One region of the Streptomyces sp. NPDC005408 genome, then DNA from elsewhere that is predicted to be linked to it. Evidence: riboswitches for the same ligand, from Rfam matches in the RefSeq annotation. Region 1 holds a riboswitch; each other region holds the start of a gene.
What was found. Region 1 has a riboswitch for cyclic di-AMP ahead of ABZS64_RS02575 (transglycosylase family protein). Riboswitches for the same ligand answer to the same signal wherever they lie in the genome.
Positions count from the first base shown of each region.

Region 2: it holds a riboswitch for cyclic di-AMP, as region 1 does, so the genes downstream of both, ABZS64_RS38775 (LysM peptidoglycan-binding domain-containing M23 family metallopeptidase) here and ABZS64_RS02575 (transglycosylase family protein) in region 1, are expected to answer to the same signal.
Region 3: it holds a riboswitch for cyclic di-AMP, as region 1 does, so the genes downstream of both, ABZS64_RS05925 (NlpC/P60 family protein) here and ABZS64_RS02575 (transglycosylase family protein) in region 1, are expected to answer to the same signal.
Region 4: it holds a riboswitch for cyclic di-AMP, as region 1 does, so the genes downstream of both, ABZS64_RS19645 (LysM peptidoglycan-binding domain-containing protein) here and ABZS64_RS02575 (transglycosylase family protein) in region 1, are expected to answer to the same signal.

Region 1 covers NZ_JBEXEX010000002.1:115,145-122,329, reverse strand. The annotation lists gene ABZS64_RS02595 (SurA N-terminal domain-containing protein) at 1-133, shown strand, start outside; gene ABZS64_RS02590 (nucleoside triphosphate pyrophosphohydrolase) at 153-1,136, shown strand; gene ABZS64_RS02585 (cytochrome P450) at 1,133-2,383, shown strand; gene ABZS64_RS02580 (transglycosylase family protein) at 2,496-3,347, shown strand; cyclic di-AMP (ydaO/yuaA leader) riboswitch at 3,613-3,789, shown strand; gene ABZS64_RS02575 (transglycosylase family protein) at 3,793-4,449, shown strand; gene eno (phosphopyruvate hydratase) at 4,800-6,086, shown strand; gene ABZS64_RS02565 (septum formation initiator family protein) at 6,166-6,639, shown strand; gene ABZS64_RS02560 (DUF501 domain-containing protein) at 6,681-7,185, shown strand, end outside.
Region 2 covers NZ_JBEXEX010000109.1:335-7,055, reverse strand. The annotation lists gene ABZS64_RS38780 (SGNH/GDSL hydrolase family protein) at 16-807, opposite strand; gene ABZS64_RS38775 (LysM peptidoglycan-binding domain-containing M23 family metallopeptidase) at 967-1,896, opposite strand; cyclic di-AMP (ydaO/yuaA leader) riboswitch at 1,901-2,057, opposite strand; gene ABZS64_RS38770 (hypothetical protein) at 2,486-3,520, opposite strand; gene ABZS64_RS38765 (alpha-galactosidase) at 3,775-5,865, opposite strand; gene ABZS64_RS38760 (tyrosine-protein phosphatase) at 6,046-6,721, shown strand, end outside.
Region 3 covers NZ_JBEXEX010000004.1:118,901-126,085, reverse strand. The annotation lists gene ABZS64_RS05945 (alpha/beta hydrolase-fold protein) at 1-789, shown strand, start outside; gene ABZS64_RS05940 (GNAT family N-acetyltransferase) at 811-1,578, opposite strand; gene ABZS64_RS05935 (NlpC/P60 family protein) at 1,622-2,683, opposite strand; gene ABZS64_RS05930 (hypothetical protein) at 3,028-3,381, shown strand; gene ABZS64_RS05925 (NlpC/P60 family protein) at 3,474-4,637, opposite strand; cyclic di-AMP (ydaO/yuaA leader) riboswitch at 4,640-4,803, opposite strand; gene pcrA (DNA helicase PcrA) at 5,066-7,185, shown strand, end outside.
Region 4 covers NZ_JBEXEX010000019.1:60,189-67,373, reverse strand. The annotation lists gene nhaA (Na+/H+ antiporter NhaA) at 1-1,358, shown strand, start outside; gene ABZS64_RS19655 (pyridoxal-dependent decarboxylase) at 1,428-2,795, shown strand; partial or broken gene ABZS64_RS19650 (FAD-dependent monooxygenase) at 2,830-4,259, opposite strand; gene ABZS64_RS19645 (LysM peptidoglycan-binding domain-containing protein) at 4,707-5,489, opposite strand; cyclic di-AMP (ydaO/yuaA leader) riboswitch at 5,494-5,653, opposite strand; gene ABZS64_RS19640 (YncE family protein) at 6,118-7,185, opposite strand, start outside.

The DNA.
Region 1 (7,185 bases):
GAAGTCGCTGCACATCGATGTGAACCCCCGCTTCGGCACCTGGGACAACCAGAAGCTGGAGCTCGGCAACTACAAGGCCCCCTGGATCACCCAGGTCACCAAGCAGCCGGAGGCCGTCGAGGCCGGTGCGTAGGGGGAGGTAGGTTCGACGGGTGACCACAGAAGCACCCGTCGCTCCCGGCCGTATCGTCCTGCTCACCGCCAGCCACCGCGTCTCGCCCGGGCTGCTGTCCTGGCCCGCGTGGCAGACGCTGCACGCCGCGGACCAGGTGCTGTGCGCCGACGAGGGACACCCGCAGCTGCCGTATCTGCGCGAGGCGGGCGTCGGGGTCGAGATCACCGCGCCCACCGCCCAGGAGCTGGTCGACGCTTGCGCCGGCGGCCGGACCGTCGTGGTCCTGCCGTCCGGTGAGGGCGACCAGGCCCTGACCGACGGGCTGGCCCGGCTCGCCGGGTCCGGGCGGGTGCAGATGCCGGATCTGGAGCTGCTCCCCGGCTCCTACGACCTGCCCGGCGCCCGCCTGCTCGACCTCGTCCAGGTCATGGACCGGATCAGGCTCGAATGCCCGTGGTCCTCGCAGCAGACCCACAAGGGCCTCGCCAAGTACGGCATCGAGGAGGCGTACGAGCTCGTCGAGGCGATCGAGGACGGCGACCGCGACGAGCTGCGCGAGGAGCTCGGTGACGTACTCCTCCAGGTCGTCTTCCACGCGCGCATCGCGCAGGAAGGCCGCGAGGAGGACGGCGCCGAGCCCTTCTCCATCGACGATGTGGCGGCGACGATCGTCGAGAAGCTGATCCACCGCCACCCCCATGTCTTCGGCGACGAGCGTGCCGAGACTCCGGAGGACGTGAAGGCGCACTGGCTGCGTACGAAGGCGATCGAGAAGCAGCGCGACTCGGTGACGGACGGCGTACCGCTGGGCCAGCCCGGCCTGGCCCTGGCCGCGAAGCTCGCGGGCCGGGTCCGTACCGCCGGCCTCGATGTGCCGCTGCCCGCCGGTGAGGGCATCGGCTACGAACTGCTCGCACTCGCCACCCGCGCGGAGGCCGAGGGCGCCGACCCGGAGGCCGCGCTGCGGGCCGCCGCCCGCGCCTACCGGGACGCGATCCGTGCCGTCGAGAGCCAGGTGTGAGTACGCAGCCCGAACTCTTCACCTGGGAGTTCGCCACCGATCCGTATCCCGCCTACGCCTGGCTGCGCGAGCACGCACCCGTGCACCGCACCCGGCTCCCCAGCGGGGTCGAGGCATGGCTGGTGACGCGGTACGGCGACGCCAAGCAGGCCCTCGCCGACCAGCGGCTGTCGAAGAATCCCGCGCACCATGACGAGCCTGCGCACGCCAAGGGGAAGACGGGCATTCCCGGCGAGCGCAAGGCCGAGCTGATGACGCATCTGCTGAACATCGATCCGCCGGACCACACCCGGCTGCGGCGGCTGGTGTCGAAGGCGTTCACTCCGCGCCGCGTAGCCGAATTCGCTCCGCGCGTACAGGAGTTGACCGACCGGCTCATTGACGGCTTCATTGAGAGAGGGGAGGCGGACCTGATTCACGAGTTCGCCTTCCCGCTGCCCATCTATGCCATCTGCGACATGCTGGGCGTCCCGCGCGAGGACCAGGACGACTTCCGGGACTGGGCCGGGATGATGATCCGGCACGGCGGAGGACCGCGTGGCGGAGTCGCCCGCTCTGTGAAGAAGATGCGCAGCTATCTCGCCGAACTCATCCACCGTAAAAGGGAAGAACCCGGCGACGACCTCATCTCGGGACTCATCAGGGCGTCCGACCACGGCGAGCACCTCACCGAGAACGAGGCAGCGGCGATGGCCTTCATCCTGCTTTTCGCGGGTTTTGAAACCACCGTCAACTTGATCGGTAACGGGGTCTATGCCCTGCTTCGGAATCCCGAACAGCGCGAGCGCCTGCAGCACTCGCTGGCCGCGGGGGAGACCGGGCTCCTGGAGAACGACTTCCTCGCGACGGCGGTCGAGGAACTGCTGCGCTACGACGGGCCAGTTGAGCTCGCGACCTGGCGGTTCGCCACCGAGCCGCTGTCCATCGGCGGGCAGGAGATCGCGGCGGGCGATCCCGTACTCGTCGTACTCGCGGCCGCCGACCGGGATCCCGAGCGCTTCGCCGAGCCGGACACCCTCGATCTCTCCCGGCGGGACAACCAGCATCTCGGGTACGGGCACGGCATCCACTACTGCCTCGGTGCTCCGCTCGCCCGGCTGGAGGGGCAGATCGCGCTCGCCACGCTGCTCAGGAGAATGCCGGACTTGCGGCTTGCGGGCGATCCGGCCGATTTGCGCTGGCGCGGGGGCCTGATTATGCGCGGATTGCGCACTCTGCCCGTTGAGTTCACTGCCCGACAGATCTGACGTGCTGTCAAGTCTGTGACTTTCACGTGATCTGCGCTGCATCGACTTGTGACTTCCGTTCGAATGCGGCTACTTTCACTGCCGTCTCAGCAGTCACGCGAAAGGCAACCGCATGCTTTCCGGCAATGGTCGACACCGCCGACCCCGTCAGGCTCCGGCCATTGTTGTCGCGGCAGGGGTGACGGGATCCGCCATCGCGATCCCCCTTCTCGGGGCCGGAGCGGCATCCGCCGCCGACGCCTCCATGTGGGACCGCGTCGCCGAGTGCGAGAGCGGCGGCGTGTGGAGCACCGACATCGACAACGGGTACTACGGCGGACTCCAGATATCGCAGGAAACCTGGCAGGCCTTCGGTGGTGCGGCGTACGCGCCCACCGCCGACCTCGCCAGCCGCTCGCAGCAGATCGCGGTCGCCGAGAAGATCCTCGACGTTCAGGGCCCCGAGGCGTGGCCCGGCTGCGCGGCGATCGCCGGGCTGAAGAACGACGGCGTCGCCACCGGCGTCGACCCGGGCACTGCGCCCCTGCCCGCGCCGAGCACCCCCGCCGCACCCGCAGAGCCCTCGACCACGCCCTCCACCTCCGCCAAGCCGTCCGCGGACCCGACGGCGACGCCCGACGCGGCGAAGAGCGCGGACGCGGATGCCGACAGCACCGGCGGCAAGCACCGCGGCGAGCCCGCTCCGGAGGAGACCGGGCCGGGCAATACGGACAATTATCGCGAAGCGGGGCGTCACGCCTCACGAGGTGATGGTCCGACACGTGACGAAGCGGACAAGGGTGATGCATCGGACGCCGCGCCGGGCGAGTACACCGTCCTGCCCGGCGACAGCCTCTCCGCGATCGTCGGCAAGGAGAAGCTCACCGGCGGCTGGACCGCGCTCTACGAGAAGAACCGCGAGACCGTCGGCGACGACCCCGACCTCATCCTTCCTGGCCAGAGCCTCGATCTGGGCCTGAAGTAAGGGCAGTTCACACCCGTATGTCCGAGTCTGAGTAAGTGAGACAAGGGTCTCTTTGTCCCAACTGACGCATCTGCCCCGGCGGAATCGCCCATTCCGCCCGTCACCTGCGGAAACGTATATGTCCCACTCGGCAGAATGGGCGATTTCTCCCCGATGTTCGTCTTTGAACATCGGGGAGAGCTGTGTCTACGGTCTGAACCGCTCGCCACCGCGGGCACCACTGACCGCAACGCCGAATCCTGCCGGCGGTCGGGGGGAGTAGTCGTCGCGCAGAGCGCCGAAGGCAGGAGCGGGGGACCCAAGGTAAGCGCCGGCCCAGGCCGTTGAGAGATCGACGGCGGACGACTGGCTTGGGGTGAAGTCGCGTGCAAGGACGTGCGACCGGGCAACTCACTTGGCCCGAACCCGACAGCTCACCTCGTAGGCGTCGGTGAGGAGTAGCTTCATGCTGTTTTCCAGCAAGTCCAAGCACCGCCGCCCGTCCAAGGCCACCCGTATCGTCGCGCTCGCCGGTGTCACCGGTGCCGCCGTCGCCGTGCCGCTGATGGGTGCCACCTCGGCCTCCGCCGCGACCGCCTCCGAGTGGGACCAGGTCGCGCAGTGCGAGGCCGGCGGCAACTGGTCCATCAACACCGGCAACGGCTTCTACGGCGGCCTGCAGTTCTCGGCTTCCACCTGGGCCGCGTACGGCGGCACGGCGTACGCCTCCACGGCCGACCAGGCCTCCAAGGCCCAGCAGATAGCCATCGGCGAGAAGGTCCTTGCGGGCCAGGGCAAGGGTGCCTGGCCGAACTGCGGCGTGAACCTGTCCAACGCTGCGTACGACGGCGGCTCCGCCACCACGCCGAAGGCGCAGCCGGCGGCCAAGCCCGCCCCGAAGCGCGCCGAGGCCCCCACCACGCGCTCCGAGCGCCCCGCCGCCCCGAAGAAGGCCGTGAAGAAGGGCGACGGCGAGTACAAGGTCAAGTCCGGTGACACGCTCGCCAAGATCGCCGAGGCCAAGAAGGTCAAGGGCGGCTGGAAGAAGCTGTTCGACCTGAACAAGGACATCATCAGCGACGCTGACGTCATCTTCCCGGGCCAGCAGCTCCACCTGAGCTGACCCGAGGACCGGAGCCCCAGGACTCCGGTGGACCCGGCGGACCACCGAACCCTGCGGACCCCCGTCCCCCCACAGCCACCCCGGTCCGGAGCGCCTCCCCCCCGTGCGCGCCGGGCCGGGGTTCTGTCTGTGCCCCTCGGCGCGTGACCCCTCAGTGCGTGGCCCCTCGGCTCGTGCCCTCTCCCGTTACCCCCAGGTAGTTCACGCGCTGTTTGTCCCGCGCCGAGACTCTTCATGCCCTTTTTCGTCCCAGCGGGCGGGCATCGGGCGGCCGATGCCGCCGGGCCGGTTAGGCTCATGTCGCAAGGCCAAAGAGACCCTGCACTTCAAGCGTCACATCCCAGAAGGAGATGCTCGTGCCGTCCATCGACGTCGTCGTAGCCCGGGAAATCCTGGACTCCCGAGGCAACCCCACGGTCGAGGTCGAGGTTGGCCTCGACGACGGCAGCACGGGCCGTGCTGCTGTTCCGTCCGGCGCCTCCACCGGTGCGTTCGAGGCTCTTGAGCTCCGCGACGGTGACCAGAACCGCTACCAGGGCAAGGGCGTCGAAAAGGCCGTCCTCGCCGTCATCGAGCAGATCGGCCCGGAGCTCGTCGGCTACGACGCCACCGAGCAGCGCCTGATCGACCAGGCGATGTTCGACCTGGACGCCACCCCGGACAAGTCCTCGCTCGGTGCCAACGCCATCCTTGGTGTCTCGCTCGCCGTGGCGCACGCCGCGTCCGAGGCCTCCGACCTCCCGCTCTTCCGTTACCTGGGCGGCCCGAACGCGCACCTGCTGCCCGTTCCGATGATGAACATCCTGAACGGCGGCTCGCACGCCGACTCCAACGTGGACATCCAGGAGTTCATGATCGCCCCGATCGGCGCGGAGTCCTTCTCCGAGGCCCTGCGCTGGGGCGCCGAGGTCTACCACACGCTGAAGAAGGTGCTGAAGACCAAGGGCCTGTCCACCGGTCTCGGCGACGAGGGCGGCTTCGCGCCGAACCTCGACTCCAACCGCGCCGCGCTGGACCTGATCCTCGAGGCCATCAAGGAAGCCGGTTACGCCCCCGGCAAGGACATCGCGCTCGCGCTCGACGTCGCCGCGTCCGAGTTCTACAAGGACGGCACGTACGAGTTCGAGGGCAAGTCCCGCTCGGCCGCCGAGATGACCGAGTACTACGAGGAGCTCGTCGCCTCCTACCCGCTGGTCTCCATCGAGGACCCGCTGTTCGAGGACGACTGGGCCGGCTGGAAGGTCCTCACCGACAAGCTGGGCACCAAGGTCCAGATCGTCGGCGACGACCTGTTCGTCACCAACCCCGAGCGCCTGGCCCGCGGCATCGACGACGGCGCGGCCAACGCGCTGCTCGTCAAGGTCAACCAGATCGGTTCGCTGACCGAGACCCTGGACGCCGTGGAGCTCGCCCAGCGCAGCGGCTTCAAGTGCATGATGTCCCACCGCTCCGGCGAGACCGAGGACGTCACCATCGCCGACCTGGCCGTCGCCACCAACTGCGGCCAGATCAAGACCGGCGCCCCGGCCCGCTCCGAGCGCGTCGCCAAGTACAACCAGCTGCTGCGTATCGAGGAGATCCTCGACGACGCCGCGGTGTACGCGGGCCGCTCGGCGTTCCCGCGCTTCAAGGGCTGACCAGCCCGTCGTCCGTACGTCCCCGGCCCCGGTCCCGTACCGTGTCCGGGGACGTACGTACGTAATGGGGAGGCGGCACATGGCCGGGAAGGACCGCGATCGGTTCTCCACCGCGACCAGGATTCGGCTGCTCGGTGAGCAGACCGCCGCTCGCGTCTACCGTTCCCAGAGCCGCCGCCAGGCCCGCCGCTCCCGGCTGACCGGACGCGCGGCCTTCCTGGCGCTGGTGGTCTGCTCGCTGGTCGTCGCGCTCGCGTATCCGATGCGCCAGTACGTGTCGCAGCGCGCCGACATCGCCGACGAGCAGCGCCGGACGGCGGACGCGCGGCAGAAGGTGGAACGGCTGCGGGACGAGAAGGCGCGCCTCCAGGACGACAGTTACGTCAAGCGGCTGGCCCGCGAGCATCTGCACCTGGTGCTCCCGGGCGAGATCGGATACACCATGATCGACCCCGAGGCGGCCGAGCGGCGCCGTATGGAAGAGGGGGCGGCCGACCGCCCCTGGTACTCCAACGTCTGGGACGGCGTCGACAACGCCGACCGCCGCCGCTAGCGCGGCAACCGGACGAACCGAACGAGAAGACAGACGCAGGCATGCAGACGCCCCCTCCCACCACCGAACCGACCGAGCCCACCGACGCGGACATCGCCGCGTTCAAGGAGCAGCTCGGACGCCCGCCGCGCGGGCTGCGCGCGATCGCCCACCGCTGCCCGTGCGGACAGCCGGATGTCGTCGAGACCGCGCCCCGGCTGCCCGACGGCACGCCCTTCCCGACGCTGTACTACCTGACCTGCCCGCGGGCCGCGTCGGCGATCGGCACGCTGGAGGCGAACGGCGTGATGAAGGAGATGACCGAGCGCCTCGCCACCGACCCGGAGCTGGCGGCCGCGTACGGCGCGGCGCACCAGGACTACATCGCGCGCCGTGACGCGATCGAGGTGCTGGAGGGCTTCCCGAGCGCGGGCGGCATGCCCTACCGGGTGAAGTGCCTGCACGTGCTGGTCGGGCACTCGCTCGCGGCCGGGCCCGGGGTCAATCCGCTGGGCGACGAGGCGATCGCGCTGCTGCCGGAGTGGTGGCGCAAGGGTCCGTGCGTGA
Region 2 (6,721 bases), on a different contig from region 1:
CTCACCCCATCGCTGTCACAGAGGCAGCAGATTCGGCCGCTTGGCCTCCACATGGTCGCCGGAGCTCTCGCCCCGCAGCCGCCGGCCGATCCACGGCACCAGGTGCTCCCGCGCCCACTGGATGTCGTCGCGGCGCACTTCGAGCGTGCCGCGGGGCGGCAGCGGCGGCCACGGCTGGTCGGGGTCGGCGGGCACCTCGATGCCGAGGACCTGGGCGGCGCGCAGCGCGACCCGGGTGTGGCCCTCGGGCGACAGATGGAGCCGGTCGGCGTCCCAGGCCCGCCTGTCCTGGACGGACTTGAGCGACCACAGATCGAGTACGGGACAGTCGTAGCGGTCGGCGATGGCCCGTACATGCGCGGTGTACGTGGCGATCTTGCCGCGCAGATGGCGCAGCACCGGCACGTCGCGGGTGTCGAAACCGGTCGTCACCATGACCTTCCCGACGACGCCTGTGAGGTCGGCGACCGCGCGCTCGAAACGCTCGGCCACGTTGTCCGGGTCGGTGCCCGGCCGGATGATGTCATTGCCGCCCGCGCAGAACGTCACCAGATCCGGGGCGAGTTCCTTCGCCCTGGGCACCTGTTCCTCGACGATCTGGTCGAGGAGACGCCCTCGCACGGCGAGATTGGCGTACCTGAAGGTGTGCTCCGGCATCCGGTCGTCGAGCAGGACCGCGAACCGGTCCGCCCAGCCGACGTACATCCCGTCCGGGCCGGGGTCTCCGACGCCTTCGGTGAAACTGTCACCGATCGCCGCGTACGACCCGAATCTGCCGCTGTTCTCTGTTCTCGAATCGTCTGCCACGAGAGCTAATCCTCCCCTTACGGATGTGACCTACGCGACCGTAAGGAGGGGTTGACGAGGGGTGATCTTTGCCACCGGTCAAGATTCGTCCAAGGCGGAATACGCCGAATCCCCCGCGCCGCGGGCTGCGGCACGAGGGGACGAGGTGTCGGACAGGCGTCAGATGGTGACGCCGTGCTGGCGCAGGTACGCCAGCGGGTCGATGTCCGAGCCGTAGCTCGGGCTGGTGCGGATCTCGAAGTGCAGGTGCGGGCCCGTGGAGTTGCCGGTGGTGCCGGAGAGGCCGATCTGCTGGCCGCCGCTCACGCTCTGGCCGGCGGAGACGGCCAGGGAGGAGAGGTGGGCGTACTGCGAGTAGGTGCCGTCGCTGTGCTGGATGACGACCTCGTTGCCGTACGCGCCGCCCCACCCGGCGGAGACGACGGTGCCCGGGCCGACGGCCTTGACCGTGGTGCCGGAGGACGCCGCGAAGTCGACACCGGTGTGGTAGCCGCTGGCCCACATCGAACCGGCGAGGTGGTACGGGGTGATGACCGTCGCGCTGTCGAGCGGGGTGGTGAAGCCGGAGGCGCTGGTCTGCGGGGCGCTCGCCTGCTGGGCGCTCTTCACCGAGCCGGAGTCGGAAGAGGCCTTGGACGCGGTCTTGGAGGAGGACCGGTCCCGCTTCTCCTCGCGGTGCTGCGACTTCTCGGGAGCCTTCGCCTTCGGCTTCGCGCCGAGGGTGAGCTTGAGGCCCGGGTGGATCAGCGAGGGGTTCTCACCGACCTGCTCGCGGTTGTCCTCGTACAGCTTCTTCCAGCCGCCGCGGACATCGTGCTCGTCGGCGATCTTGGAGAGATAGTCGCCCGCGACGACGGAGTACGTGGTGGGGGCGGCGGCCGGCTTGTGCGGGGCCTTGTACGCGGCCGGGGCGGCGGCCGCGGTCGCTGCCGTGTGCGACGAGGTCGCCGGGGCGATCGTGCCCGCGGCGTGGGCCCCGGTGGCGCCCATCAGCGGGATCGCGATGGCGGCGCCACCCGTGCCCGCGGCGACAAAGCCGCGCGTGATCGGGCTGGTCTTGGGACGACGGTGCTTACCCTTTGCGGGCATGGCGCATTCCTCTCCGGCGCCGGCGAGGTGAGCTGTCGGGTTCGGGCTGGAGATGCCCGGCCGCGCTGTTGCGCGACTTAACCCCGAGCCGTTCCGGAAGTCCGGAATCGGCGTACTTACCTGGGTCCCCCGCTCCTGCCACGCGTGGGTGGGTTCGAATTCCGGGCGGCGGCAGGATTAGGCGGTCCGTCCGGATTGCCGTGAACGTAAACGAGCCGAGCCGAATGGAACAAGCCACCGCAATTACGGATCACGAGCTGGCGTGATATCGCCGGAGAATTCCCGTTACGCTCCGTGGATCAATGATCTTCCCAGCCCCGCCGGACAACGGAATTCGGATCCGCCACACCGCCACACACCGTCACGAATATGATCCTGCTCACGGGTCGTGTCCCATCTCCATTGCAGACGGGGCACGATATGCCGAATCGTCCAATTCGGACAGAAGCATCATTCAATCACTATCGCCCTAACAGGCGCACTTACCTACCAGAACTGTCATTACCGAGGAATTGAGGGGCCTAGTTGTCCCTTTTCGTCCGCATCGTCCCGACCTTCTCGGCCGCGCCGACGATGCGCGCCGCCGCGGCTACGCCTGCCCCAGCCGCCTGGAGCTGCTCTCCCCGTACGCGGCGTCGCGCGACCGGTTGAGACTGCCGAGCGGACGGAAGGCATCGGTGGTCCGCCAGGGCGTGAAGGCGAGCTGCTCGATCCGGCGGGCCGTCCCCCTCGCCTGCTCGGAGTCGATGTCCTGGCCGGGGATGGTCAGTTCGGCGACCGGCACCGCGGGCGCCGTCTCCTCGTCCCACGCGTGGGACGCGTCCTCGACCGGTGTGGAGCGCTCGTCCACGAACCGCTGGAGGCAGAGCTCGAAGGCGATGTCGCCGTCGCGCAGCCGCCCGGCAAGCTCGGCGTGCAGATACTCCGGGTTCTTCCGGTCGGCCGGGACCTTGCCGCGGTCGGCTGCACCCGGCCCCGGCCGCAGCTGGTATTGCACGGGCCCGGCGCCGCCCCAGAGCACCGGCCCCTGCCCCCAGTACCGTTCCGTGGCCAGGCTGGTCACCCTGCGCCCCACCGCCCCCCGCAGCGTGCGCCGCATCCGGTTGGCCGTGCTCCAGCCGACCTCGCGCGGCAGCTTCACCAGGAGGCGCCAGGCGAACCGAAGCGGATGGGCCGCGCCGGCCATCACGGAGGCGAAGCCCACGAACTCCCGGGCGTTCGCCGCGTGCGAGGCGGGGAGGTTGAGCATGAGCAGATCGTGCCGCTCGTCCTCCGTGACCACGATCCGCACGGCGATCCCGCGCAGATCCCGTGCGGCGTCAGCCTGCGGGATGCCGGACGCGTTGGACATCCGCACCACTGCGCGGTAGGCGGCGCCGGGCTGGGCGTACCCCTCCCTCAGCTCCCGGGGCAGCTCGCCATAAAAACGCAGCCGCGCGTTGTCGACGGCGAGCGGGGCCTTGGCGTGGAAAGCGCGCACGGGCCGATTCAGTTTTCCACTGCGCTGATTCTCCGCCTGGACGCGCAGGATCTTCCGGGCCAGTTCCTCGAAGACCAGACGTTCGGCCTCGGCGCTGCCGCCTTCGTAACTCTCGTATTTCTCATGCTGCCTGGGATCGGACATCGTCCGTTCCTCCCAACCGTGGCAGGGGCTGCGACGCTACTCGGCGCTCCCGCCCACGGATACGCGATAATCGGGCCTGTTCTTCGATCAACTCCCGCTATTGACAAAGAAATCCGAAAAGGGCCGCGCCGCTGGCGGCCGGGGTGCGGCAGCGCGGGCCGGGGCCATGCACCCCGCCTGCCGTGTGCCGCACTGCCCCAGCCGCCCCACGCGCGCGAAGCGTTCATGGCCGGGTCCGGCCGGCGGCCAGGCTCTCAGCGCCGCCGCAGCCGGATCACCGTGGCGTCCATGTCGCCCTTGAGCCCGGTGTGCAGCCCGTGGTGCAGCAGTACGGAACCGCGGTGCACGGCACCGGTGTCCAGGCACTCGTAGACAGCCGTCGGATCGATACCGCGCAGCCTGAGCCGCGGCGGCTGTTCGCCGTAGTGCTGCGCCTGCAGCCAGGCGAGGACGACGGTCTCGTCGCCGCGTACGTACTGCACCGCGCTGAGCCCGCCTTCGGGCGCGCGCAGCCGGTGCAGCTCGCCGTGCTGCACCAGCGGCCTGATCTTCTTGTACAGCTCCACCCAGCGGCGCGCCTCGGCGAGCTCCTCGTCGGTCCACTCGGTGAGGTCTCCGCCGACCCCGAGCACCCCGGCCATCGCGCTGACGAAGCGGAAACGGAGCGTGCTGATACGGCCGTTGAGCTGGACATTGGGGCTGTCGGTGACCCAGGCCGCCATGACCCGCGCGGGATGCAGCTGGGTGAAACCCTGCTGGATGGCGAGCCGGTCCAGCGGGTCGGTGTTGTCGGAGGTCCACACCTGGTCGGTACGGGACAGTATGCCGAGGTCGATCCGGCCGCCGCCGCCCGAGCAGGACTCGAAGGCGACGGACGGGTGCGCGGCGCGCAGCCGGTCGAGCAGTGCGTAGAGCGCGTGGACATGCTCCACCCACAGCTTCTGCGGGTACTCCTCGCCGGGCCAGCCCGCGTCCGTGAAGCAGCGGTTGAAGTCCCACTTCACATAGTCGATGGGCGCGCTGCCGAGCAGCGCGTCCAACTGCTCCCACAGATAGTCCTGTACGTCCTGGCGCGCGAGGTTCAGCACGAGCTGGTTGCGGAACTCGGTCCTGGCGCGGCCGGGGTGGTGCTGCACCCAGTCGGGGTGCGCCCGGTAGAGATCGCTGTCGGCATTGACCATCTCCGGCTCGACCCAGATCCCGAACTGCATGCCCAGCGCGTGCACTTCGTCGGCGAGCGGCTTGAGCCCCTGCGGAAAGCGCTCGGCGTTGGGGGTCCAGTCGCCGAGTCCGGCGCTGTCACTGGTGCGCTGCCCGAACCAGGCGTCGTCGACGACGAACAGCTCGACACCCATGGCCGCGGCCCTCTGCGCGAGCGCCCGCTGCTGCTCCTCGGAGATGTCGAAGCCGGTGGCCTCCCAGGAGTTGTAGAGGACCGGGCGCTCGGTCGCCGCATCCGGAATGACATGCGCGAGCTGCCAGGCGTGCCAGGCCCGGCTTGCCCCGCCGAAGCCCCCGTCGCTCCACAGCCCGGCGAAGACGGGCGAGGTGTAGGACTGGCCGGGCGCGAGCAGCAGCAGTCCGGAGTCGTCGTAGCCCGCGCCACCGGTGATCTGCACCAGGCCGTCGGGCAGTTGCTGTACGGAGATCCGCCACGATCCGGACCAGCCGAGCGCCACGCCGTACACCTCGCCGCGCTCCTCGGTGGCCCCCTCCGCGTCCAGCGCCACCCATGGCAGATGCTGGTGCCCTGTGTGCCCGCGGCGGCTGCCGATCACCTTCTCTCCGTACGTCAGGTCCGACCGTACGAGCAGGGACTCGGCCGCCCACCGGCCGTGCAGCTGGCTGAGCCGCCAGCCGTCGCGCTGCGGCAGGGTCCAGGCGGCGGCATCGGCCCTCAGGAGTTGCAGATCGGGCCCCTGGCCCTCATGCGCGACGGTGACCCAGCGTTCGATCACATCGGCGTCGTCACGCATGCGGTGGTGCAGGGTGAGGCCGAGTCCGTGCACGGCGTCGGTGAAGCGCAGCCGCAGCTCGTCGCCGTCCACCTCGGCCCGGTCGAAGGTCCACTCGGTGCCGCGCACCTCAGCCGTACGGACGGACAGCGACGGCCGTACGAAGCGGGGCCCGCCCTCGACCGGATACTCCTCATGCCCGTCGAGCTGGGACTCGAACGGCCAGTACGGCGGCGGGCCCTGGGCCGCGAGCGCCTCGGCGTCGGCGCCCGAGATCCGTGGCCCCCAGTGCAGATGCAGCAGCTCGTCGCCGTCCGTGAGGTGCAGTGCATAGCTGCTCGTCGGTCCCGAGAGAACCCACGTACGTCCGCTGCCAACGCTCTCAATCATCCCGACCCCTCAGATTCTCACAGGTCCGCACAGGCCCGCACATCATCCGACGGGAGTCGCCGCCTGTGCAACGCCCTTGGAGATACGGCCCGAATTGATTGCGCGCTGAATGAATGTCGTATCGTCGGGAACGCGCCATCGTCGGCGAGAGCGCCGACGGCAGTCACCTCAGGAGCCCCCGTGACGCAGCAGCTGCCGCAGGCCCCCGCGACAGAGCCCGAGCTGACCGGAGTGCGCAATTTCCGGGACGTGGGCGGCCTGCCGACCGTGGACGGCAGGCAGGTGCGGCACGGGCGGCTCTTCCGCAGCGGTCATCTGGCGCACGCCACCGAGTCCGACGCCTCATTCCTCTCCACGCTCGGTCTGCACACGATCTTCGACTTCCGCAATGCCGCCGATATGCGTCTCGAGGGCCCTGACGTCGAGCTCCCTGGCGTACGGAACGTCAATCTGCCGCTCACCGACCCGGCCGACGGCGCCGAGTTCTGGAAGATGGTCCGGGACGGCGATCTCGACCAGCTGCGCTCGATCCTCGCGGACGGGAAGGCCGCCGGCCGGATGTCGGCGTCGTACCGGAAGATCATCAAGGAGCGCACCGCCGATCACAGCAGGGTGCTGCACGCACTGGCCGAGGACAGCGTCCCGGCGCTGATGCACTGCGCGGCGGGCAAGGACCGCGCCGGCCTGTCGATAGCGGTGTCGCTGCTCGCGGTCGGCGTCGAATGGGACGCGATCGAGGCGGACTACCTCAAGTCCAATGACCCGCACCGCCGTTACCTGGTCCGCCGCAGCGACAACTCCCCGGCAGGGATGTCACCCGAAGTGATGAATCTTCTCTCCCCGCTCTTCGACGCCC
Region 3 (7,185 bases), on a different contig from region 1:
TACCGCAACAAGCAGTTCCCGGTCGTTGAGCTGCTCGCCGGGTTCCCCGGCACCTCGAAGAGCTGGTTCCGGGCGATGCAGGTGCAGTCGAAGATCCAGCCGCTCATCGAGTCGGGCAGGGTCGCCCCCTTCATACTTGTCGCGCCCCGCACCATGCTGCTCGGCGCCTCCGACCCCGGGTACGCGAACATCCCGGGCACGGTCAACGCGGACAGCTGGCTGACCGTCGACGTACGCAAGATGATCAGCGACAACTTCCGGGTCTCCCTCAAGCCCGACAGCTGGGCCATCGCGGGCTACTCAGCAGGGGGGCACGGCGCGGCCAAGCTGGCCTTCCAGCACCCCGACCGCTATCGCGCGGCCATCAGCCTCTCCGGCTACAACGACCCGGCCGCGGAGAAGGACTCGATCACGGGCTCCGACCCGGAGCTGCGCCGTGAGAACAACGTCCTGCACATCCTGAAGTCGGCCAAGAAGCCGCCGCGGGTCTCGCTCTTCGCGACCGGGGAGGGCGCGGACGGATATCTGCCGGGTCTCGCGCTCCAGCGTGCGGCCAAGCCGCCGACGAAGATCGAGGTGCGCAAGACGACGGGCGGGCACCTGACCCACGTGTGGGGCAGGGAACTGCCGTACGCGTTCGAATGGCTGACGCGGCAGATGCATCTGCAGGGCATGACCCAGCACGAGGGACAGCGCGACGGCGAGGCCGTGGGACAGGCCCGGGGGCAGAGCGAGGACCGGAAGCTGGACGGCGAGGTCGCCGGCAGCCCCGTCGGCCTGCTGGAGTAGCACCGGGCCTGTGGCCGTGGCCTACCGGGGGGAGGCGTCCAGAATCATGTCGGCCTTGGCGCCGACCCGCCGGTAGCCGATCCCCGCGTAGATCCGCTCGATGTCCGCGTCACCGGGCTCCAGCCACACGACCTGGCAGCCGCGGTCGAAGGCCGTGGCAGTGAGATACGCGGAGAGGGCGGCGCCGATGCCGCGGCGGCGGTGCGACGCGGCGACCGCGAGACCGGCCAGCTCGCTCAGCCCGCCGACCGGAATGGAGCAGCCGCCCGCGGCGACCGTGGTCCCGTCCTTGTCGTCCGTGGCGAGGGCCGCGACCCCGCCGCCCTCGTGGGCCCCGCGGAGCCAGGCGATCTCGCCCTCGGTCGGCTCGCCCGTATCGCCGTAGGCGAGATGCTGCACGGCGGCCGCGGCCGTGAATCCGGTCAGGTCGGAGGGCTCGCCGACGGAGATTCCGGCCGGCGGTGCGGGCGTGACGAGGGAGCCGGGCGAACAGGCCAGGACCGGGGCGCGGTTGACCACCGTGAAGCCGGCGGCGAGCAGAGCGGGCTCGACCTCGGGCGCGCAGGACGGCAGGAACTCCAGGCGCGGCAACCGGTCCCGCTCGCGGAAGACGGCGACCAGCGCGTCGATCTCTTCGGTGGTCGGCTCTGCGCCGTGATCCGGTATGGCGTAATTCGCGGGCGGGATGGACCAGTTGGGGTTGTAGCGCACCGTGAAGGGGCCGACCCGTACATGATCGGGGGAGCGGAGCGTGAGGGTGCGTACGTAGTTCTGGATGTCGACGTCCACTTCGGGCTCCTGCCGCGACCGGGATCTTGGGACGCCGGGGATCCTACGCGGGACGGGCAGCCCCCGCGAAGGGCATTTCGTCGATCGGGGCGACGCGGACAGGGGCCCCTGGGCGGGGCGCGTGGATCATCTGCCCGCCGCCGATGTAGAGGCCGACATGGCTGACGCCGGAGTAGAAGAACACCAGGTCGCCGGGGGCGAGTTCGGAGCGGGAGACACGGCGGCCCGCGTTGATCTGGGTGTACGTGGTGCGCGGCAGCGAGACTCCGGCGGAGCGCCAGGCGGCCTGGGTGAGCCCGGAGCAGTCGAATGAGGTGGGCCCGGTCGCGCCCCAGACGTACGGCTTGCCGAGCGCCCCGTAGGCGTAGGCGACGGCCTGTGCGGCACGGGGGTTGGGGGCCTGGAGGGAGCCGCGGGGGGCAGCGGAACGGTCCGCGCGTGTGCCCGACGCCTCCCCGTAGGAAGTCCCCTGCGAGGTGTCGTAGGAGGCGCGCTGCTCGGCCGTGAGCTGATCCAGCAGGCGTTCGGCGGCCGAGAGCTTCTCCTGGACTGTCGCCTTGTTCCTGGCCAGCTCGGTCTGCCGGGCCTTGAGGGCGCCCATACGCTCGCCCGCCTCGGCCCTCAACCGGGCGATCTCCACCAGCTGCTGGTGCACCCCGGCGATGGCGTCGGCCTGCCGGGTGCCGACCCGCTCGGCGAGCGCTGCCCGCTCCAGATACTCGTCAGGGTCGGAGGTCAGCGCGAGCTGCAGCCCCGGGTCGATGCCGCCGGCGCGGTACTGGGCGGTGGCGATCGAACCGAGTGCGTTGCGCGAGGTGTTGAGCCGCTCGGTCCTGCGGGCGGCCTCGTCGCGCAGCTCGTCCAGCGACCTGCGGGCGCTCGTGGTCTGCTGCTTGGCGCCGTTGTACTTCTCGGTGGCGGCCTCGGCCTCCTCGTACAGCTTGTCGACCTTGGCCTTGATCTGTGCGGGGGTGAGGACGGGTTCGGCGTGCCCGGTGCCGTCGAATGCGGTGGCGGTCGCGGCGCCTGCGAGCGCGATGGTGGCGGCGGTCCGCGCCGCGGGCCCGGTGAGCGGATGCTGCTTCGGTTTCCGGTGCGCTGCCACGAGGGCGTCCACGTCCTTCCGTCTTTCCTGCGGTCCGAGGCCGGTCCGACGGCGGTCCGCACAGGGGGAGCGGTCCGCCGCCGGATCTCTCGGCGGTGGTGTCCGACGGCCGCCCGGGAGCCCGGCGGCGGTGGGGAGTCGGTCACCTGAGGGAGGACGGTAAACCTGGAGGTCACGGGAAAGAGGCGTAAGGACCGATAGTGCCCAAAAGTGGACAGTTGGGATCGGTTTCTGAGAGCAGACGTGATGGCATCGGCCCAACCGCGGTACCGCTGTGACCGATGCGGCGAATGAGGCACACCAGCCCAAAGGGCGGTGGTATGGGGAGGGTTAGGCTCCGCCTCATGGACGTACTCATCAATGTCTTCGTCGCCCTGCACATCATCGGCATCGCGTCGCTGCTCGGCGGCTTCCTGACCCAGATGAAGGCGATGAGCGCGGGAGCGGCGCGCTTCAGCCCGGCGATGCTGCACGGGGCGCTGACCATGCTGATCACGGGCGTGGTGCTGGTGGGCCTGAACCAGGCGGACGACCAGCCGGTCAACAACCTGAAGATCAGCATCAAGCTGGCGATCCTGGTGGTGATCCTGGGGGTGGTCTACGTCAAGCGTGACGAGGAGAAGGCCGAGAAGGCGCTGTTCGGGGCGGTGGGCGGACTGACCGTCGCGAACATCTTCATCGCGACGCTGTGGACGTAGTCTCTGCCGGGGGTCCGCTGTGGACGTGATGCCTCGGACATGAGAACGCCCGGGCGCGCTTCGGAGGCCCGGGCGTTCGGCTGTCGGCGGCGTTACGCGGGGCGCACGCTGCCGTAGATCGGCATGTAGTAGATCGACTCCTCGCGGACGTTCGCACCGGGCTTCGGCGCGTGGATCATCTTGCCGTCACCGATGTAGATGCCGACGTGGCTGATGTCGTCGTAGAAGAAGACCAGGTCACCCGGGAGCAGATCCTTGGTCTCGACCCGCGTGCCCACCTTCACCTGGTCCCAGGTGGTGCGCGGCAGGTCCACGCCGGCCGCCTTCCAGGCGGCCTGGGTCAGTCCCGAGCAGTCGTACGAACTCGGGCCGGTCGCTCCCCAGACGTACGGCTTGCCCGTCTGGGCGCGGGCGAAGGCGAGGACCTTGTCGGCCTTGGCCGCGTAGGTGCCGTCGGCCGTGCCGGTGCCGGTGCCCGTACCGGTTCCGGTTCCCGTGCCCTTGTCGGCCTCCTGCTGCCGGCGCGCCGCCTCCGCCTTGGCGCGGGCCTCCGCCTCCGCCTTGGCCTTCGCCTCGGCCTTGCGGCGGGCCTCTTCCTGCTTCTGGCGCTCGATCGCGGCGAGCCGCGCCTTCTCCTCGGCGGTCAGCTTCGACAGCAGCGAGCGCGCCTCGGCGAGCTTCGTCTGGACCACCTGCTTGCTGGTGCGCAGGGCCTTCTGCGAGAGCGTGAGCGAATCGAGCTTCTCCGTCGCCTGCGCGCGCTGCTTGGCGGCCGCGGCCCGCTGGGTCTCGTAGTCGTCGATCACGGTGCGCTGACGGTCGGTCATCCGGTCCATCAGCTGCGTCTGGTCGAAGTACGCCTGGGGGCTGTCCGCGAAGATCAGCGCGGCGGTCGGGGTGACCGCGCCCGTTCGGTACTGCGCGGCCGCGTAGTTGCCGAGCGCCCTGCGGGACTCGTTCAGCTTCTCCGTGCGCTTGGCGGCGTCGTCGAGGAGCTCGTCGACCTCACGACGCTTCTCGTCGGTGGACTCCTTGACCTTGTTGTACTTCTCGGTCGCGGTGCCGGCCTGCCGGTAGAGGTCGTCGACCTTCTTCTGCACCTCTTCGATGGAGGGCTTCGGTTCGGTGGGCGCGGCGTTGGCGCTCTGCGTCGACAGCAGGGTGACGCCGGCGATGGCCGCCGTCGTGAGCCCGACGGCGGGCGAGGTCTTCGCGGTACGGCTGCGTTCTTTGCGATGCGAGGCCAAGGCCGGCATCTCCTTCTTCCGTGGACCGCCTACCGGGTTAGCTGTCGGGTTCGGGCGGAACGGAAGATCGCCCTACGGACCGAATGGAGCACGGTCCGATTCACCCCGGTTGTGCATAGTGGGTCCCCGGTTCCGAACTTCCTTGCGGAAAGCCCGAATTCGGCGCGAGCTGCCCGATGTGGCGTGGATCGCCAGGGGGGTACGGGCCGCCTGATCGAGCACGCTAGCCAACTCGTGTGGCTGCTGTGAAGGTTGATGTTCGAAATGCCCGATACATTTTCGTGACCTTACTCATCGACGGATCTGTGTGTTCCGGATGATGACCCGACGACATGGCCCGATCACGCAGGGTTGCCAGGAGGTGCTGCCAGGTTACGGAGGGTGGTGGCCGAATGCGGCGGCAAGCTGTCAGTGCGGCGGCCTAGACTCGTAGAGCGATGAGCAGCCTCTTTGACGACAGCTTCCTGGCGGACCTCCAGCCCAGCTCGGAGCACCCTCCGCCACCGCCCGAGGACTCGGCCCAGGAGGAGATCCCGGACGATCTCTTCCAGGGCGCGTTCGACGTGCCTCCGGCCCGCGATCCGTACCACCGCGACGGCGCGCCGCGCACGGTCGTGGACCCCGCCGCCCTGCTGGAAGGGCTGAACGATGAGCAGCGCGCGGCCGTCGTGCACACCGGCTCGCCGCTGCTCATCGTCGCCGGGGCCGGGTCCGGCAAGACCCGGGTGCTGACGCACCGGATCGCGCATCTGCTGGGGTCCCGCAGCGTCCACCCCGGCCAGATACTGGCGATCACGTTCACCAACAAGGCCGCCGGCGAGATGAAGGAGCGCGTCGAGCAGCTCGTCGGGCCGCGCGCCAACGCCATGTGGGTGTCCACCTTCCACAGCGCGTGCGTGCGCATCCTGCGCCGCGAGTCCAAGAGGCTCGGCTTCACCTCGTCGTTCTCGATCTACGACGCGGCGGACTCGAAGCGGCTGATGGCGCTGGTCTGCCGGGATCTCGATCTCGACCCCAAGAAGTTCCCGCCGAAGTCCTTCAGCGCGAAGATCTCGAATCTGAAGAACGAGCTGATCGACGAGGAGACCTTCGCCGACCAGGCCGCCGACGGCTTCGAGAAGACGCTCGCCGAGGCGTACCGCATGTACCAGGCCAGGCTTCGCGAGGCCAATGCCCTGGACTTCGACGACATCATCATGACGACGGTGCATCTGCTCCAGGCGTTCCCGGACGTCGCCGAGCACTACCAGCGCCGCTTCCGCCACGTCCTGGTGGACGAGTACCAGGACACCAACCACGCTCAGTACACACTCGTACGCGAGCTGGTGGGTACGGGGTACGAGGACCTGCCGCCGGCCGAGCTCTGCGTCGTCGGCGACGCCGACCAGTCGATCTACGCCTTCCGCGGCGCGACCATCCGCAACATCCTCCAGTTCGAGGAGGACTACCCGGACGCGACGACGATCCTGCTCGAGCAGAACTACCGCTCGACGCAGACGATCCTCTCCGCAGCCAACGCGGTCATCGAGCGGAACGAAAGCCGCCGACCCAAGAACCTGTGGACCAACGCGGGCGCGGGCGCGCAGATCACCGGCTATGTCGCCGACACCGAGCACGACGAGGCGCAGTTCGTCGCCGACGAGATCGACCGGCTGACGGACGCGGGCGACGCGAAGGCGGGCGACGTCGCCATCTTCTACCGTACGAACGCCCAGTCCCGTGTCTTCGAAGAGATCTTCATCCGCGTCGGACTGCCGTACAAGGTCGTCGGCGGAGTGCGCTTCTACGAGCGCAAGGAGGTCCGCGATGTGCTGGCGTATCTGCGGGTGCTCGCCAATCCGGAAGACAATGTGCCGCTGCGCCGGATCCTGAACGTCCCCAAGCGCGGCATCGGTGATCGCGCCGAGGCGATGATCGACGCGCTCGCGCTGCGCGAGAAGATCACCTTCCCGCAGGCGCTGCGGCGCGTCGACGAGGCGTACGGCATGGCGGCCCGCTCCGCCAACGCCGTCAGGCGCTTCAACGTGCTGATGGAGGAGCTGCGTACGGTCGTCGACTCGGGTGCAGGCCCGGCGGTGGTTCTGGAGGCCGTCCTGGAGCGCACCGGCTATCTCGCCGAGCTGCAGGCATCGACCGACCCGCAGGACGAGACACGTATCGAGAACCTCCAGGAACTGGCCGCCGTGGCGCTGGAGTTCGAGCAGGACCGCGCCGAGGAGGAGGGCGCGGGCACGCTCGCCGAGTTCCTGGAGAAGGTGGCGCTCGTCGCCGACTCCGACCAGATCCCCGACGAGGACGAGGACGGCTCCGGCGTCATCACCCTGATGACACTGCACACCGCGAAGGGCCTTGAGTTCCCTGTGGTGTTCCTGACGGGCATGGAGGACGGCGTCTTCCCGCACATGCGCGCCCTCGGCCAGGCGAAGGAGCTGGAGGAGGAGCGGCGGCTCGCGTATGTCGGCATCACGCGCGCCCGCGAGCGCCTCTATCTGACCCGGTCGTCGATGCGCAGCGCCTGGGGCCAGCCCTCTTACAACCCGCCCTCGCGCTTCCTGGA
Region 4 (7,185 bases), on a different contig from region 1:
TCGTCGACGACTTCGTCGCGCTCGGCGTCATCGCGGTCGCCTACAGCGACCGCATCGCCGTGCCCGCCCTCCTGGTGGCACTGGGCATCTTCGGCGCCATTCTGCTGCTGCGGGCCGTCGGGGTCCGCCCAGGTGCGGTGTACGCGTTGCTCGCCATCGCGACATGGACGGCACTGCTGAAGTCCGGCATCGACCCTGTCGTCACCGGTCTGGCCGTCGGGCTGCTCACCTACGCGTATCCGGCAGCCCGCAGCGACCTGGAACGCGCGAGCGGCCTGTTCCGGCTGTTCCGTGAGCAGCCGACACCGGAGCTGGAGCGGTCGGTACGCCAGGGACTGGCGTCGGCCATCTCGCCGAACGCGCGGCTGCAGCGGATGTTCCACCCGTGGACCAGCTACGTGATCGTGCCGCTGTTCGCGCTCGCCAATACCGGCATCCCCATCGGCACCGAGCAGCTGTCGCGCGCCGTGAACTCGCCGGTCACGCTCGGCATCCTGCTCGGCTTCGTCCTGGGCAAGCCGGTCGCGGTCCTCGGTACATCGTGGCTGGCGAGCCGCGTCAGCCACGGACGGGTGCGCCCGCCGGTCGGCTGGGGCGCGACGGCGGCCGGCGGCACCATCGCGGGCGTCGGATTCACCGTGTCCCTGCTGATCGCGACCCTTGCCTTCACCGGCAATCAGCTGGAAGAGGCGAAGCTCGGCATCCTCGGCGCGGTCGTTACTGCCTTCGCTCTCACCTGGGCGGTCACGGCCGTGATCCGGCTGCTGCCGCGGCGCACGCAGATTCGTGCGCTGCTGGGCGCGGCGGACGGCATCGTCGACCTGGCCGCGCCGGTCGACCCCGAACGCGACCACATCCGCGGGCGCCCGGACGCTCCGGTGACCGTGGTCGAGTACGGCGACTTCGAATGCCCCTACTGCGGTCAGGCGGAACCCGTCGTCCGCGCCCTCCTCGCCGACTTCGGGGACGTCCGCTACGTCTGGCGGCACCTGCCCCTTCCGGACGTCCACCCCCGGGCCCAGCTGGCGGCGGAAGCTGCCGAGGCGGCGGCCGCCCAGGACGCCTTCTGGCGGATGCACGACCTCCTCTTCGAACACCAGGACGCCCTGCGGCCGTCCGACCTCGTCCGCCACGCGTCGGAGATCGGCCTGGACGCCCAGCGTTTCCGGCGCGACCTGCGCAAGCGAGCGGGCGCAGGGCGGGTGGCCGAGGACGTGGAATCCGCCGACCTCAGCGGTGTGTCCGGGACACCGACCTTCTTCATCAACGGCGTACGCCACCACGGCGCGTACGACATCGCCCACCTCTCCGCCGCCGTACGAACCGCCCGGCAGCGCGCAGCCGTCCGACAGCCGTAGCTTCCCCATCGGGACGGACCGTGCGCTCCTGGCTTGCGTGGCGGCGGCACCTGTCTCATAGTCCGAGGCATGGACGCGCGCGAGGCAGCGCTGCAACGGGCGTACGACCATGCCGTCCGCTGGCTGGCCAGCTTGTCCGATCGCCGGGTTCCGGCCCGCGCCTCGGTCGACGAGATCGTGCAAGCGCTCGGAGCCGAGCTGCCGGACGGTCCGAGCACCCCCGCCGACGTCGTCGAGCTGATGGCCACCGCATGCGAGCCCGGGCTCACCGCGTTTCCCAGTGGCCGCTTCTACGGATTCGTGGTCGGTGGCAGCGAACCGGCCGCGCTGGCCGCCGACTGGCTGGTCAGTGCCTGGGACCAGAACTCCGTCATGCGCTCCGTCTCGCCCGCTCACACGGCGGCGGAAGATATCGCCGGCACGTGGCTGCTCGATGTGCTGGGCCTGCCGGCCGGCAGCGCCGTCGGCTTCACCACCGGTGCCACGATGGCGAACTTCACCTGCCTCGCCGCCGGGCGCGACGCGGTGCTGCGGCGCGCAGGATGGAACGTCGCCCGAGACGGGCTGGCAGGCGGGCCACCCGTACACGTCGTCGTCGGCGAGGACCGCCACATGGCCATCGACCTGGCGCTGCGCTACCTGGGTCTCGGCGAACCCGAACTGGTGAAGTCCGACGAGCAGGGACGCATCGAGCCCGAGGCTCTGCGGCACGCCCTGGCGGTCGGCGGGCAGCGGGCGACGATGGTGATCCTCCAGGCGGGAGACATCCACTCCGGTGCCTTCGACCCCTTCGCCGAGACGATCACCGCCGCGCGTGAGGCAGACGCATGGGTGCACATCGACGGCGCCTTCGGTCTGTGGGCGGCCACCTCACCGACATACGCACATCTGACGGCGGGCTGCGCACGTGCCGACTCCTGGGCGACGGATGCCCACAAAACCCTGAACGTTCCCTACGACTGCGGCCTCGCCATCGTGCGCGACGCGTCCGCGGTCCGGGCAGCGATGGGCCTGCACGGCGACTACCTCATCCAGGACGAACACGGCGACCCCATCGACAAGGTCCCCGAACTCTCCCGGCGCGGCCGAGCCTTCACCGTGTGGGCCGCGCTCAGGTCGCTGGGCCGGTCGGGCGTGGCCGACCTGGTCGATCGGCTGTGCCGACACGCCTCCTCGTTCGCCACCGGTATCGCCGGGATCGACGGGGCGACGGTCCTCAACGACGTTGTATTCACCCAGGTCTGCGCCGAGTTCGGCAACGACGAACGCACGGAACAGGTGCTCACCCGGCTGCTCGACGACGGCACGGCATGGATCAGCGGCTCCACCTGGCACGGCCGTCGCGTCATGCGGATCTCGGTGAGCAACTGGTCCACGACCGACGACGACGTGGCGCGCACACTCGACGCGATCCGGCGTGCGGCTGCCGGAGCGTGATGCCTGGTCCGGCAGCCCGCCGCCTGACCGTTCCTCAGGCGCGCGTCGACTCCCGCGTCATCGGGGGCTCCGACGGCGTCGCGGGCACGGGTCCGAAGACCACCGCCCGGGCCACCTTCGGTGCGAACAGGGCGGTGAGCGGCGAGGTCAGGGTCAGTACGGAGCGGAAGGCCGGGCCCACGACGGGGTCACCCGGGTACCTCTGCTGGACGCGCCTCAGGTACCAGCCCGCGGCGCGGTCCGCGGGCCCGGTGGTGACCGCGTTGCCCACCGCGCCCGGCATCTTCTTGTCGGCGCCGGCCGAGATGTCCCAGGCCTGGCGGGACGCCTCGAACAGCGCCTGCTGGACCGATCGCGTCGTCGGCGTACGTCGCGGATCGGTCAGCGCGTCCCGCAGCGCCACCGCGCTCATTGCCGCGACCGCCATGCCCTGGCCGTAGATCGGGTTGAACGTGCACAGGGCGTCGCCCGTGGCGAGGAAACCGGCGGGGCGGCGGCCCGGGCGGTCGTAGCGGCGGCGGAGGTTCGATGTCTGGCGGAAGCCGAAGGGCGGCGTGTCCGGATCGGCCTCGCGCAGCCAGTCGTGGATGAAGGGATGCGGGAAGCGGGCCGCGAAGGCCGTGAACCCGTCCTCGTCCGTGGGCGGTTCGTCGCCCCGCAGGCCCGACAGAATCACCAGATAGCGGCCGTCCTCCAGCGGCAGCACCCCTCCCCCGTACACCTGCGAGGGATTGGGGAAGACGTAGTAACCGAGCGAGTCCGAGCCGAGGTTGTCGCTCTTGTTGCGGTAGATACGGGAGGCGTACGCGAGGCCCGTGTCGATGCCCTCCTCCTCCGGGGGCTCGGCGCCGATCGCCGACAGCCACTGCGAGGCCCGCGATCCGCGTCCCGAAGCGTCCACCACCAGGTCCGCTTCGATCTCTTGCGGCTGCTGCTCGACCGCCCGGGCACCCTCGCCGCGCCGTCGCAGCAGCACGCCCCGTACCCGGGAGGCGTCACCGAGCAGACCGACGGCCTCCGTCGACGTAACGGTCGTGATCGCCGGGTTGGCCAGGACCGCTCGCGCACCAAGTGCTCGATCTGTCCACGGGAGCCGGTGTAGATGTACGAGGTCGCCTCCGTGCGCCTGAACCATCGGCCGCTCTGCCACTGGACCATGTCCGCCGGCTGACCGATCCGTGGCGAACCCGAGGCTCTCAACTCGGAGACAAAGCCCGGCAGCAGGGCGTCCAGCGCGATCTGTCCGCCCTCGAGCAGCACATGGGCATGCCGCCCCTGCGGCACGCCCGGACGCGTCTCGGGGCCCTCGGGAAACTGGTCGCGCTCGACGATCGTCACCTTGTCGGCGTGCTCGGCCAGTACGTGTGCCGCGAGCAGTCCCGCCAGGCTGCCCCCGACGACAACGGCATGGCGCCCGCTCGTGCCCCGTCGCCAACTGCCGTTCTTCTGTGCCGTGTCCGGCATGTGTCCGCTCCTCGTGGTCAGCGAGTCGATCAGGACTGACCAGTATCCCGGTGCGGAGGGATCGATCACGAACGCCGATCAAGCCTCATCTGTCATGCGAAGGGGTGCGCGGTGCCAGACTGGGTGCCGTCACGATTGCTGCGACTGGACGATGCCGAATCGAATCGGCTCAACGACGGGGCGGGTATGACTGGGGTGGAGTTGGTGGTGGCCGCGCTGGCCGCGGCTGCTTCGGCGGGGCTCACGGACACCGCGAGCAAGCCGTCGATGCCCTCGCCTGGGCTTTACCCGATGTGCTGACGGTGGTTGCCGATGAACTTCTCTCCGGAGCGAAGACGACGGGCGGGGAATGAGCAGCCTGCGCCACCGTGTTCGCTGCCTGGCCGACCGTCGCGGCGGTCCTCACTGCGGTCGTCGTGCACCGCCGCGACGTATGAGCTCGAGCCGTCAGTAGGCGCCGTTCACATTGTCGATCGAGCCGTACCTGTCGGCTGCGTAGTTGCACGCGGCGGTGATGTTGGCGACCGGGTCATAGCTGTCCATCGACGTGCCGGGCACGTGATAAGCCTGGAACGTGGGGTCGATGACCTGGAGGAGCCCCTTGGACGGGGTTCCGGCCAGGGCGTTGGAGTCCCAGTTGTTGATGGCCAGCGGGTTGCCCGAGGACTCGCGCATGACGTTCCGGTGGATGCCGTCGTACGAGCCCGGGATGCCGTGCTTGGCCATGACGTCCAGCGACTCCTTGATCCAGCCGTCGAGGTCGTTGGAGTACGCCTTGGGCTTCGAGGCGGCGGGCTTCTTCGCTGCGGTCAGCGTGCTCGTGCGCTTCGAGCGGTCGGCCCGATCGGAGGCGGAAGCCGCCTTGGCGGCCTTCTTGCCGACGGTCAGCTTGAGGCCGGGGTGGATCATCCGCGGGTTGTCACCGATGACCTTGCGGTTGTCCTGGTACAGCTTCTTCCAGCCGCCGCTCACGTTGAGCTGGTCCGCGATCTTGGCGAGGGAGTCCCCTGCGACGACGGAATAGGTCGTGGGGGCCTTCTTCGCGGCGGCCGGCGTGATCGCCGTCACAGCCTTTGCCGCGAGAGCGGGCTGCGTCGCCGTCTGCGCGGCACCGGCGGTGGTTGCGCCGATCACCGGGAGGACGAGTGCGGCCCCGCCCGTGCCTGCGGCGACAAGGCCACGCGTCAGCGAGTTGGACTTGGGACGGCGGTGCTTACCCTTTGCGGGCATGACGAATTCCTCTCCGTCGCCTGCGAGGTGAGCTGTCGGGTTCGGGCTGGAGATGCCCGGCCGCTGTGTGGTCGCGACTTCACCCCTAGCCGTTCCGGATTTCCGGATCGGCGGCTTACCTGGGTCCCCCGCTCCTGCCGTACGTGAGTGGGTGCGGTTTACCGGACGGCGGCAGGATTCGGCGGTCCATCCGGGTTGCGGTGACCGTAAGCGAAATGGACTGGGTGAAACAAGCCCTGAATTCCGAATTGCAATCCGCGAGGCGGATCCGTCCGGAGAAAATCCGCCATCCGCCCCCAGCGGGAAACTCAACTCTCTTTCTGCAGAACGGGACTGGGCCCGGCGGCGCCCCCGTAGGCCCTGACAGACGTGACCCATTTCACTGGTGGCAGTGGGCAACTGTCCGCTTTGCGGCGGTCCGCCAGATAAAGAGAATTCACCCGACTTTCTCTAATGCGGGCATCGGATGCCATAAAAAGAGGAAATGCCCATGCAGCCCTTTTCGGACATCGTGGGCGTTATCGGAGCGGGCGGCCTGCGGCACGAGTGCTCACCACACGGCTCCGCCGCGCCGACCACCGTGCGGTGCGACGCGGCGGATCTCGCCCGAGGCTGCGTTGTGCGCCGGTCAGCCGGTGGTGCGAATGCGGTGGACGGAGTCCATGGCCTGCGCGCCGACCGCCGCCTTGTCGACGACATAGGCGGTGCCGTGGGCGACGACGACATGGTCGGTGTTCGCGCCGGTCGCAAGGTCCGCGAGAACGATTCCCTTGCGGGGGTCGACCACCGTGGTCGTCCCGGATTCCCTGTTGGCGACGAAGACATTGCCGGTGCAAGGGTCGGTCGCCGCGGCGAGGGCGCCCGCTCCCGTCGCGATCTCCTTCTGCACCACTCCCGCCTGCAGATCAATGACGGCGACGGAACCGCTCCCCTGGTTGACGGCGTAGGCGGTCCGCCCGTCGGCGGACAGCGCCACGTCGATGGTGCCCTTGCCCGCGGGGATCAGCCTGGGCTTGTCGGACGCCGGAGAGATCTCGATGAGCTGACCATTCGTCAGGTCGGCCGCGTAGACGATGCCCGTGCGCCCGTCGACAGCCACGCCCGCGGGAGTCGCGCCCGCGACGGTGACCCGCTTCTTCTCCTGGTACGTACGGCTGTCGAAGGCGACGACACTGCCGTCCTCGAGCCCGGCGGTCCACACCAGGTTGCGCTTCTGGTCGACGACGACATCGCGCGGGTGCTTCACGCCGGGCAGCGAGGCGAGGTGCTCGCCGGTGCGCTGGCTATAGACGGCAACGGAGTTGTCCAGCGTGTTGGTGGTCCACACGGTGTTGTGCACGTCATCCACCGCCACCCCGTAAATCGCTTCCCGCGCCCCGGTGGCCTCGTCCTTGAGCGGCGGGGTGTAGGCGGCCTTCACCTTCAGGGTCTCGGGGTCCACCTTGAGCAGCTGGGTCTGGGTGACCGGGGGGTATCCGACCGAGCTGGTGACCCACAGGACGTTGTTCCGTGCGGAGTAGGCGGACTGGTAAAGCCCCTGGCCCAGTTGGGCCGAGTCCACGGTGTAGGACGTCTGGTGGGTCTGGACCTGCGCCGGGGCCGCGGCCATGGCCGCACCGGCCGGGCCGAGCGCGCAGGTTGCGGATATGGCGGCGGCAAGCAGGACTCGGCGGTGAATTGAGCGGCGGCTACGGGA